DNA from 3 places in the Mesorhizobium sp. M0500 genome. Region 2 is predicted to be linked to each of the others. Evidence: predicted binding sites of a transcription regulator. Region 2 holds the regulator's gene; each other region holds the start of a gene.
What was found. Region 2 encodes PhoB, which activates phosphate uptake and scavenging genes when phosphate is short. Its sites were predicted from a motif close to TGTCATNNANCTGTCAT; they were not measured.

Region 1 (3,276 bases), on a different contig from region 2:
CCCTCTGTCCTGCCAGCCTGTCGTGCGTATCATCGCGCGCCATCGTCCAACGCCCGCCAGCCATAGAGCCAGTCGAGATCGGCGGCGAGTTTTTCGGGCGAGCGCATCGCCAGGAACAGGTTGCGGGCCATCGCCACCGGCCCGGCCGCATGCCAGGCGAGGCGATTGACGGCGCCGCGGCGGGCGACCTGGGCGACGCGCGGCCGCCGCGCCTGTTCCCAGGCGGCAAGCGCCCCCTCAAGATCGGCTGTGGAGGCCGCAACGAAGCCGGCAAGCGTCGCCGCGTCCTCGATCGCCATCGCCGCGCCCTGTGCGGCAAACGGCGTCATCGCGTGCGCCGCATCGCCGATCAGCGCGATGCCTTGCGGCGTCGTCCACCGCCGCTGCTCGACAATGTGGATCGGCCATGCCGTCCACGGCGCCGCCTCGTTCGCCAGGCGAACCAGCGCCGGCGCGGTACCGCGCATGGCGCTGGCGAGGCTGGCGGGGTTGGCATGCCCCGACCAGCCCTCGGCGATGCGCTCGCCCCCAGTGAAGGCGGCGAGGTTGAAGGCAGTGCCACGGCTGACCGGATAGGCGACCATATGGAAGCCGGGATAGAGGAATGCAGTAACGCAATCGGGCGCACCGATCGCTGCAAAGGTTTGTCCGGCGAGGCTGCCCGCGGCCACCGTGGCGCGCCAGGCAAGCTCGCCCGAGAAGCGGCTTCTGACAAAGTCGGCCTTCTTGCGGGTAAGCGTTTCTCGCACCGACGACCAGACGCCATCGGCGCCGATCAGCAAGAATGCCGCGGTTTCGACGGTCGTGCCGGCGCTCTCGATCGTCGCCGTGATGCCATGCGGTCCGGTGGCGGCACTGGCGACGCGGGCACCGGTGACAAGCTCGATCTCAGGCCGCTCGGCTGCTCGCTCCATCAGCGCGGCTTGCAGATCGGCGCGGTGGGCGACGAGATAGGGTGCTCCCCAGCGCGTTTCGGCCGCTTGGCCAAGCGGTACGCGCGCCAGCTTGCGCAGCGTGGCGGCATCCTTGAGCACGACCGCCTCCGGCCGCACCGCCGTCGCCAGCAGCCGATCGAGTACGCCGAGCTGCCGTAGGATGCGCGTCGCATTGGGTGAGAGCTGGATACCGGCGCCGGCAGCCTCGAGGTGCTGCGCCTGTTCGAACAGCTTTATCCGATAGCCGCGCTCGGCGAAGGCCAGTGCCGCGGTCAGCCCGGCGACGCCCGCCCCGGCGATGACCACCTGCCGGGACTGCGTTTCCTGCATCAGGTTTGTCGCGGAAGAATCAGGCGGCCTGGTCGATATAAAGGCAGCCCGGCGGCACCGTTTCCAATGCCTTCAGCTTCGGCGAATAGCGATAGAGCGTCGAGCAATACGGGCAGACCTTTTCATTGTCGTCGCCCATGTCGAGAAATACATGCGGGTGGTCGAAAGGCGGATTGGCGCCGGTGCACATGAATTCCTTGACGCCGATGTCGATTGCCGGATAGCCCGCATCGTTCTGGAAATGGGGAATGGAACCGCCTGCCATCGTCGTCTCCTGATCTTGTCGATTGCATCTGGATCATAACCCGTCTCTTTGCAAGATCGATGAAATGAAACTGTCGCAAAAGCCTGTCAGAGGATAAGTTAAGCCGGTTAAGGCTATGGTCGTCGAACGGTGTGGGAAGAGCGGAAACCATGAACGAACTGAAGCCGGTGCAGAACGAATTCATCACCGTCGAGGCGGCGAGCCGCGAAGGCGGCAATCCCGACCGCTTCGTCAACCGGGAGTTTTCCTGGCTGCAATTCAACCGGCGCGTGCTCGAAGAGTCGCTGAACGCCAACCATCCGCTGCTCGAGCGTGTTCGCTTCCTGTCGATATCGGCCGCCAACCTCGACGAGTTCTTCATGGTCCGCGTCGCCGGTCTTGCCGGCCAGGTGCGCGAGGGCATCGTGCTGAAGAGCCCGGACGGACGCACGCCCGAGCAGCAGCTTGAACAATTGCTGCGCGAGGTCGAGCGCCTGCAGGAGGACCAGCAGAAAAGCCTTTCGGCGCTGATGCTGCTGCTCGACAAGGAAGGCATCGAGAGCATCACCCGCGATGCGCTGAGCAAGGACGAGAAGATCTGGCTCGAGGACCATTTCCAGGAGCAGGTATTTCCGGTGCTGACGCCGCTGTCGATCGACCCGGCGCATCCGTTCCCGTTCATTCCCAATCTCGGTTTCTCGATGGCGTTGCAATTGCGCCACCGTAAGAACGGCGAGGAAATGAGCGCGCTTTTGCGCCTGCCGGTGGCGCTGAGGCGCTTCATCCGCTTGCCGGATCGCAAGCGCCATGTCCGCTTCATCCCGCTCGAGGAGGCGGTCGGTCTTTATATCGGCAAGCTGTTCCCGGGCTACGAGGTCAAGGGTTCCGGCACGTTCCGCATCATCCGCGACAGCGATATCGAGGTCGAGGAAGAATCCGAGGATCTGGTGCGCCTGTTCGAGACGGCGCTGAAGCGGCGGCGCCGCGGCTCGGTTATCCGGATCGAATTCGACCGGCTGATGCCGCCCGAACTGCGCGACTTCGTCGCCGGCGAGCTTGGCGTTTCGGCGAGCCGCATCAGCGTGCTCACCGGTCCGCTGGCGCTCAGCCAGATCTCGGAGATCGTCGCCGTCGCCCGCGACGATCTGAAATTCACCCCCTACAATCCGCGCTTTCCCGAGCGCATCCGCGAGCATGGCGGCGATTGCTTTGCCGCCATCCGCGAGAAGGACATCATCGTCCACCACCCCTACGAATCCTTCGACGTCGTGGTGCAGTTCCTGCGCCAGGCGATGGCCGATCCGGAAGTGGTGGCGATCAAGCAGACGCTCTATCGCACCTCCAACGACAGCCCGATCGTGCGCGCTTTGGTCGACGCCGCCGAGGCCGGCAAGTCGGTGACCGCGCTGGTCGAGCTCAAGGCGCGTTTCGACGAAGAAGCCAACATCCGCTGGGCGCGCGACCTCGAGCGAGCCGGCGTCCAGGTCGTCTTCGGCTTCCTCGAACTGAAGACCCATTCGAAAATGTCGCTGGTGGTGCGGCGCGAGGATGGCAGGCTGCGCAATTACGTGCATCTCGGCACCGGCAACTACCACCCGGTCACCGCGCGCATCTACACCGACCTGTCCTTCTTCACCACCGCCCCGACGATCGCGCGCGATGTCGCCCAGCTGTTCAACTTCATCACCGGCTATGCCGAGCCGGCCGAGCAGATGCGGCTGGCCATATCGCCGTTCACGCTGCGCGACCGCATCCTCAAGCACATTT
Region 2 (3,276 bases):
CGCGAGAAGCGCACGCAGGACTACATCACTGGCCGCTTCGGCTGAGCCGTTCCGATCATGCATATGAGGACAGGACCATGGGCGAACACACAGTCGCTTCTTTCGACGAGGATCTCGAGCAGATCAGCAAGCTGATCCGCGACATGGCCGACCTCGCCGGTTCGATGGTCGGCGGGGCGACCAAGGCCCTGTTGAATTCCGACAACGTGCTGGCGCAACGCGTCGTTTCCGACGACGCCATCATGGATGCGCGTCAACGCGAACTGGACGACCGCGCCATAACCCTGATCGCCAAACGCCAGCCGATGGCCCACGATCTTCGCCATGTGGTCGGAGCGATCCGCATGGCGGGCGACCTCGAACGCATCGGCGATCTTGCCAAGAATATCGCCAAGCGCGTGAGTGCGGTCGGCCTCAGCGCCACGCCGCGGGACCTGTCGCATTCCATCGACGCGATGGCGCAGCTGGTTCTCATCCAGGTGCAGGGTGTCATCGAGGAATATGCTGCAGGCGATGCGGCCGCGTTGGCCAAGCTGCGTGCCGCCGACGAGCGCATCGACGTCAAATACACGTCCGTGTTCCGCGAGCTCTTGACCTACATGATGGAAGATCCGCGCAACATCACCGCTTGCACGCACCTGCTGTTCTGCGCCAAGAATCTGGAGCGGATCGGCGACCATGTCACCAACATCGCCGAAAATGCGTATTATGTGCTGACCGGCGAGCAATTGCCGGTCAATCGTCCGAAGCAGGACGAAACGACAATGTCCGCACCGGTGACATGATGGGGGTGCCCAGCCGATGATCGCACCACGCATAATGGTGGTGGAGGACGAGGAGCCGTTGGGTGTGCTGCTCCGCTACAATCTCGAATCCGAAGGCTACCAGGTCGAGGTGGTGACACGCGGCGACGAAGCCGAGATCCGTTTGCAGGAGAATGTGCCCGACCTTTTGGTGCTCGACTGGATGATACCAGCGGTTTCCGGCATCGAGCTCTGTCGTCGGTTGCGGGTGCGCCCCGAAACCGAGCGGCTGCCGATCATCATGCTGACCGCGCGCGGCGAGGAGAGCGACCGGGTGCGCGGTCTTTCGACCGGCGCCGACGACTATCTGGTCAAACCGTTTTCGACACCGGAATTCATGGCCAGGGTCAAGGCGCTGCTGCGGCGCGCCAAGCCGGAAGTGCTGTCCAGCGTGCTGAAGGTAGGCGACATCGTGCTCGATCGCGAATCGCACAGGGTCTATCGCAAGAAGAGCGAAATCAGGCTCGGGCCGACCGAATTCCGGCTGCTCGAGTTCATGATGCGGCATCCGGGCCGTGTCTTCTCGCGCAGCCAGTTACTCGATAATGTCTGGGGCGAGACAATCTACATCGACGAACGCACCGTCGACGTGCATGTCGGGCGGCTGCGCAAAGCCGTCAACAACGGCCGGATGCCGGATGTCATCCGCACCATCCGCGGTGCCGGCTATGCGATCAGGGAAGATTGACCCGCCTGGTCAGGCTACGTTCTTTCTGACGCTGGGCCTCATTTGCGCGCCCGGCGCGAAAATCTCCTGGTCGACGAAGCTTAACGCCCGCATCGCGCAGCCTTCGCGGATCAGCGGCAATTCGTTCGGCTCTGTATCGAAGGAGATCGAGCCTGAATGCTGGCCGCCGGCGGTCTGGGCGATTGCCTTCCGCATGGCCGGCTCGATCAGATCGAAGGCGGCGGCACTGGCGCCGACCATCGCGACCGGTGCCGGATCGATCAGCGCGAACAGCGAGCCGAGACCGAAACCCAGCGCTTCGCCGGCCTTGCGGTAGGCCTCGCGTTCCGGCCCATCTTTCTCGCGCGCCCGGGCCGCCAGTGCTCGCATGTCGGCGTCGCTGACGTCGGCGATCGGTTCGCTTTCTTCGCTCATCTGCCTGGCGTTGCGCCAGATGGCGTAGTTGCCGGCATAGGCCTCGATGCAGCCGCGCCGCCCGCAACGGCAGAGCGCGCCGCCCGGACGATGGATCATGTGGCCAAATTCGCCACCCGAGGAATGCGTCCCGGTGAACAGTTCGCCCTTCAGCACCAGCCCCATGCCGATGCCATGCGAAAGCAGGATGGCGATGAAGTCGTCGCGATAGCGATCCGGATTGCGCCAGCGCAAAGCCACCGCCATCATGTTGCAGTCGTTCTCCACCGTTGCCGGGATGCCGAATTCGTCCTCCAGCATGTCGGCAAAGGCGATGTCGGTCTGCGGCGTGATCGGCGACCACAGCATGGCGCGTGCAGGGGAGTCGGTAATGCCCTGAATCGCCAGGGCGATGCGGGCGACACTGCGGACGTCAAGGTCTGGATCCTGCAGCCGGCGCCGGACGATGGCCATGCATTCACGGATCAGCTCGTCGCGCGGCATGGTCAGCGTGTCCAGCCGGCGCTGTTCCTCGGCGACCACCTGTCCCGTATAGTCGATAATGGCGGCCGACAGGAAATTCAGCGACAACACCACGGTCAGCACCGCCGCCGCTTCCGGGTTGAGGGCGAGGCCGACCTGCGGACGACCGCGTTTCAACGAAACGGGCTCACTTGCCTTGCTCTCGGCGAGGATGCCTTCCCGTATCAGGTCGGAAGAGATCGCCGATATGGTCGAATGACTGAGGCCGGTAGTAGCTGCGATCTCAGTACGCGATGGCTGGCCGGCCCGGCGCACCGCCGAGATCACCATCGCCCGGTTGCGCCGGCGCAAATCGTCATGGCGGATTCCGACCGACATTGTTTTGCTTTCCTCCCGGTTGCCGCGGCCGCTCATGAACCGGAAGCCGTCGGTAATGTCCGACAAATAGTGTCGGACGCAGGCAAATAGTGTCAGATGCAGGTGGCGCTGTCATCGTTTATTCCGACGCTCGAAAAAACTCGCAGAGTCATCAAAATCCATCAGAATCGATGTTGACAGCAGCCGGAGATCGGGCCAGTATTTTTTCGAGGCTCGAAAAAATTAGAGCTTCTAAGCTGGTCTTTGAGCCAATTGGTCACGCCGTACGCGGCGCAGGGAGGATATGATGAAGAAATTCACGACCGCCATTCTGGCGGGTGTCGCCATGACGCTGGCGCTGGCGTCGGTGGCGCAGGCTAAAGACAAGGTCATCGGCGTTTCCTGGTCGAACTTCCAGGAAGAGCGCTGGAAGACCGACGAGGCCGCAATGAAGGCGGCCATTGAGGCCGCAGGCGACAAGTATATTTCCGCCGACGCACAGTCCAACCCCGGCAAGCAGCTCACCGACGTCGAGAGCCTGATCTCGCAGGG
Region 3 (3,276 bases), on a different contig from region 2:
CACACTGGTCATCGGCGCAGGCCCGATCGGGCTCGGCACGGCGCTGTTCGCCCGCATCGCCGGGCTCGACGTGACGCTGCTCGACATGAGTGCGGAGAGGCTGGGTTTCGCCGAAAGCGAACTCGGCTTCGCGACCCTCGACGGCTCGCGGGGCGCTGCTGCCGACCTGGTGCGGGAAGCAACCGGCGGCGACGGCTTCGACGTGGTTTTCGATGCCACCGGCAACACCCGGTCGGTGCAGTCGGCCTTCGCCCATGTCGCGCACGGCGGGGCGCTGGTCCTGGTCAGCGTCGTCAAGGACGACATCGCCTTTTCCGATCCCGAATTCCACAAGCGCGAGATGATGCTGATCGGCAGCCGCAACGCCCTGCGTGCCGATTTCGATCATGTCGCCGCCTCGATTCGCAACGGCGCGCTGCCGCTGGCAAAGCTGGTCACCCACCGCACCACGCTTGGCGAGACGCCGCACGACCTCGCCCGCTGGGCGCATGAGAAGTCCGGCCTGATCAAGGCCGTCATTCAAGTCGGATGATGCCAGGGCTGCCGCATCTCAGAGCGCCGACAATTTGAGCTCGATCCGCTCGGCCGGGAAGCGCGACTCCGAAAACTGTATCGGCTGACCGTCGGGCGTGACGTTGACGGCGACCGTCACCAGCACGATGGCGCCGGGCTGCAGCTCGAGGTCCGCAAGGTCGGCGGCATCGGCATGGCGCGCCGACAGCACGGTCGATTGCCTGAGATAGTCGTCGATGCCGAAACGTGCCAGCGATGCGGTGATCGAACCGGTTTCCGCCATGGCGGCATCGATGCCGGCAAAGCGCCTGGCATCGAACCAGCCGGCCGCGCGGGACACCGGCATTCCATCGGCTTCGCCGCGCGTTTCCAGGCGTATCACATCGGCCCCCGTCGCAAGGCCTAAGCCCTCTGCGACACGACGGTCGGCCGGCTCGATCGATGACGCGAGCAAGGTGATATGCCGCTCGGACGCCTGTCCTTGCAATCCCTCGGAAAAGCGGGTGCGGGCGCCGATCGGATAAGACAGCCGCTTGCGCGACAGCACGAAGGTGCCGCGCCCTTGCTCCGCCCTGAGCACGCCCTCCTGCACCAGCGCTGCGATAGCGCTGCGCACCGTGTGGCGGTTGACGCCATAGCGTCCGGCCAACGCGATCTCCGGCGGCAGCGCGGCATTCTCGGGAAAATCGCCGGCGGCGATCGAATGCAGGATCTGGTCGGCGATCTGCCGCCACAGCGCGACACCGCTGCGCCGCTCGATGCTGTTGGCTTGTCCGATCATCTCCCGCCCCAATTCCTTGCGCCGATCTTTTGGCCCGTGTCACGTGCCCGTCATGGACACGCGCTAGATAATGGATATAATTTGTATAGTTGTCTATATCAATAGACAAAATGAACGCAGACGAGGAGCACCGCCATGCGAGGACGGGAAGCGCGAGAGCAGGCCGAGCGCAAGGCCGTGATGGCGACGCTGGCGCAATCGGCCGGCGACGACATCGTCCGCCTCTGGGACGAAGCCGGCCTGCCTTGCGAAGCGGAACTTCTGCGTGGCCCCGAAACCGGCCTGGTTACGGTACGCGGCCGCATCGGCGGCGGTGGTGCCCCTTTCAATGTCGGCGAGGCGACGGTCACCCGTGCCACGGTGCGGCTTGCGTCCGGCCATGTCGGCCACTGCTACGCGCTCGGCCGCGACAAGCAGAAGGCAAGGCTGGCGGCAATCGCCGATGCGCTGTGGCAGGACCCGGCCCACCGCAATGAGGTCGAGATCAGGATCGTTGCGCCATTGCAGGCGGCACTGGCCAAGGCGCGTGAACAGCGCCGCGCCGAGACGGCGGCGACCAAGGTCGATTTCTTCACCATGGTGCGCGGAGAAGACTGATGGATATCGCCGCTCAATCCATTGAAGGCGGCTTCGCCGATCCGGTATTCAATGCCCAGACCGTATTCCGTGCCGTGATGGACGCGATGGCGCGGCCGGGCAGCGTCCAGCCCTTGCCGGCCCTTGCCCACCCACCGGCGCCGCTGTCGGCCACCGCCGGCGCCGTTGCGCTGGCGCTGTGCGACAACGACACGCCGCTCTGGCTCGACCCGGCTTTGCAGGTGTCGGCGGTGAAATCCTGGCTTGGCTTCCATACCGGCGCGCCGCTGGCCAACACCCCGGCCGACGCGCATTTCGCGCTGATCGCCACGCCGGCCGAGATGATGGCGCTCGACGGGTTTTCGCAAGGCACCCAGGATTATCCCGATCGCTCCACGACGCTGATCCTCGAGGTCGGCGATCTCATCTCCGGCGCTGCGCTGCTGCTCGAAGGCCCGGGCATCGAGAAGACGGCGACGATCGCGCCGGCGCAAATGCCGCGCCATTTCGTCGAGCAATGGAAGCAGAACAACCAGCGTTTTCCGCGTGGCGTCGATATCATCCTCGCCACGTTCGACGCAATTGCCTGCCTGCCGCGCACGACGCGCATCAAGATGATGGAGGCGTAGCATGTATGTTGCGGTAAAGGGTGGCGAGACGGCCATTCGCAATGCTCACAAACTGCTCGCCGACCGCCGGCGCGGCGACCGTTCGGTGCCCGCACTTCGTCTAGACCAGATCGTCGAGCAGCTGGCGCTCGGCGTCGACCGGGTGATGAGCGAAGGTTCGCTCTACGACAGGGAACTGGCGGCATTGGCGATCGTCCAGGCGCGCGGCGACATGATCGAGGCGATCTTCCTGGTTCGCGCCTATCGCACCACGCTGCCGCGTTTCGGCTACACCAGGGCGATCGACACCGGCACGATGCTGGTCGAGCGGCGGGTGTCGGCGACCTACAAGGATCTGCCCGGCGGCCAGTTGCTCGGCCCGACTTTCGACTACACCCACCGGCTGCTCGATCCCGAACTTGCTGCCGGCGGCGATGTCGCCGAGCCGGAACAGCGTGCAGGCGAGGCGGAGGCGATGCCGCGCGTCTCGGCCATCCTCGCCCGCGAAGGCCTGATCGAGCCCGACGGCGACATGCCCGGCGATCATGTCCCCGGCGACATCACCCGTGAGCCGCTCGAATTCCCGATGGCGCGTGACATCCGCCTGCAGGCGCTGTCGCGCGGCGACGAGGGGTTTCTGCTGGCGCTCGGCTATTCCACCCAGCGCGGCTACGCGCGCAACCATCCCTTCGTCGGCGAGGTTCGCATCGGCGAGGTCGAACTGGAACTGGACGTGCCGGAACTGCCCTTTGCCGTGCCGCTCGGCAGCATCCGCGTCACCGAATGCCAGATGGTCAA

Region 1: a site for PhoB is predicted at 1,591-1,607, ahead of NKI70_RS08760 (RNA degradosome polyphosphate kinase). Genes of this name have one in related genera too.
Region 3: a site for PhoB is predicted at 1,332-1,348, ahead of phnF (phosphonate metabolism transcriptional regulator PhnF). Genes of this name have one in related genera too.

What each region holds. Positions count from the first base shown of each region.
Region 1 covers NZ_JAMYRB010000003.1:328,967-332,242, forward strand. The annotation lists gene NKI70_RS08750 (FAD-dependent monooxygenase) at 30-1,265, opposite strand; gene NKI70_RS08755 (zinc-finger domain-containing protein) at 1,285-1,530, opposite strand; gene NKI70_RS08760 (RNA degradosome polyphosphate kinase) at 1,680-3,276, shown strand, end outside.
Region 2 covers NZ_JAMYRB010000002.1:141,088-144,363, reverse strand. The annotation lists gene pstB (phosphate ABC transporter ATP-binding protein PstB) at 1-45, shown strand, start outside; gene phoU (phosphate signaling complex protein PhoU) at 78-785, shown strand; gene phoB (phosphate regulon transcriptional regulator PhoB) at 802-1,491, shown strand; gene NKI70_RS04430 (ROK family protein) at 1,501-2,745, opposite strand; gene xylF (D-xylose ABC transporter substrate-binding protein) at 3,032-3,276, shown strand, end outside.
Region 3 covers NZ_JAMYRB010000025.1:46,999-50,274, reverse strand. The annotation lists gene NKI70_RS28105 (zinc-binding alcohol dehydrogenase family protein) at 1-532, shown strand, start outside; gene phnF (phosphonate metabolism transcriptional regulator PhnF) at 551-1,294, opposite strand; gene phnG (phosphonate C-P lyase system protein PhnG) at 1,430-1,891, shown strand; gene phnH (phosphonate C-P lyase system protein PhnH) at 1,891-2,499, shown strand; gene NKI70_RS28085 (carbon-phosphorus lyase complex subunit) at 2,501-3,276, shown strand, end outside.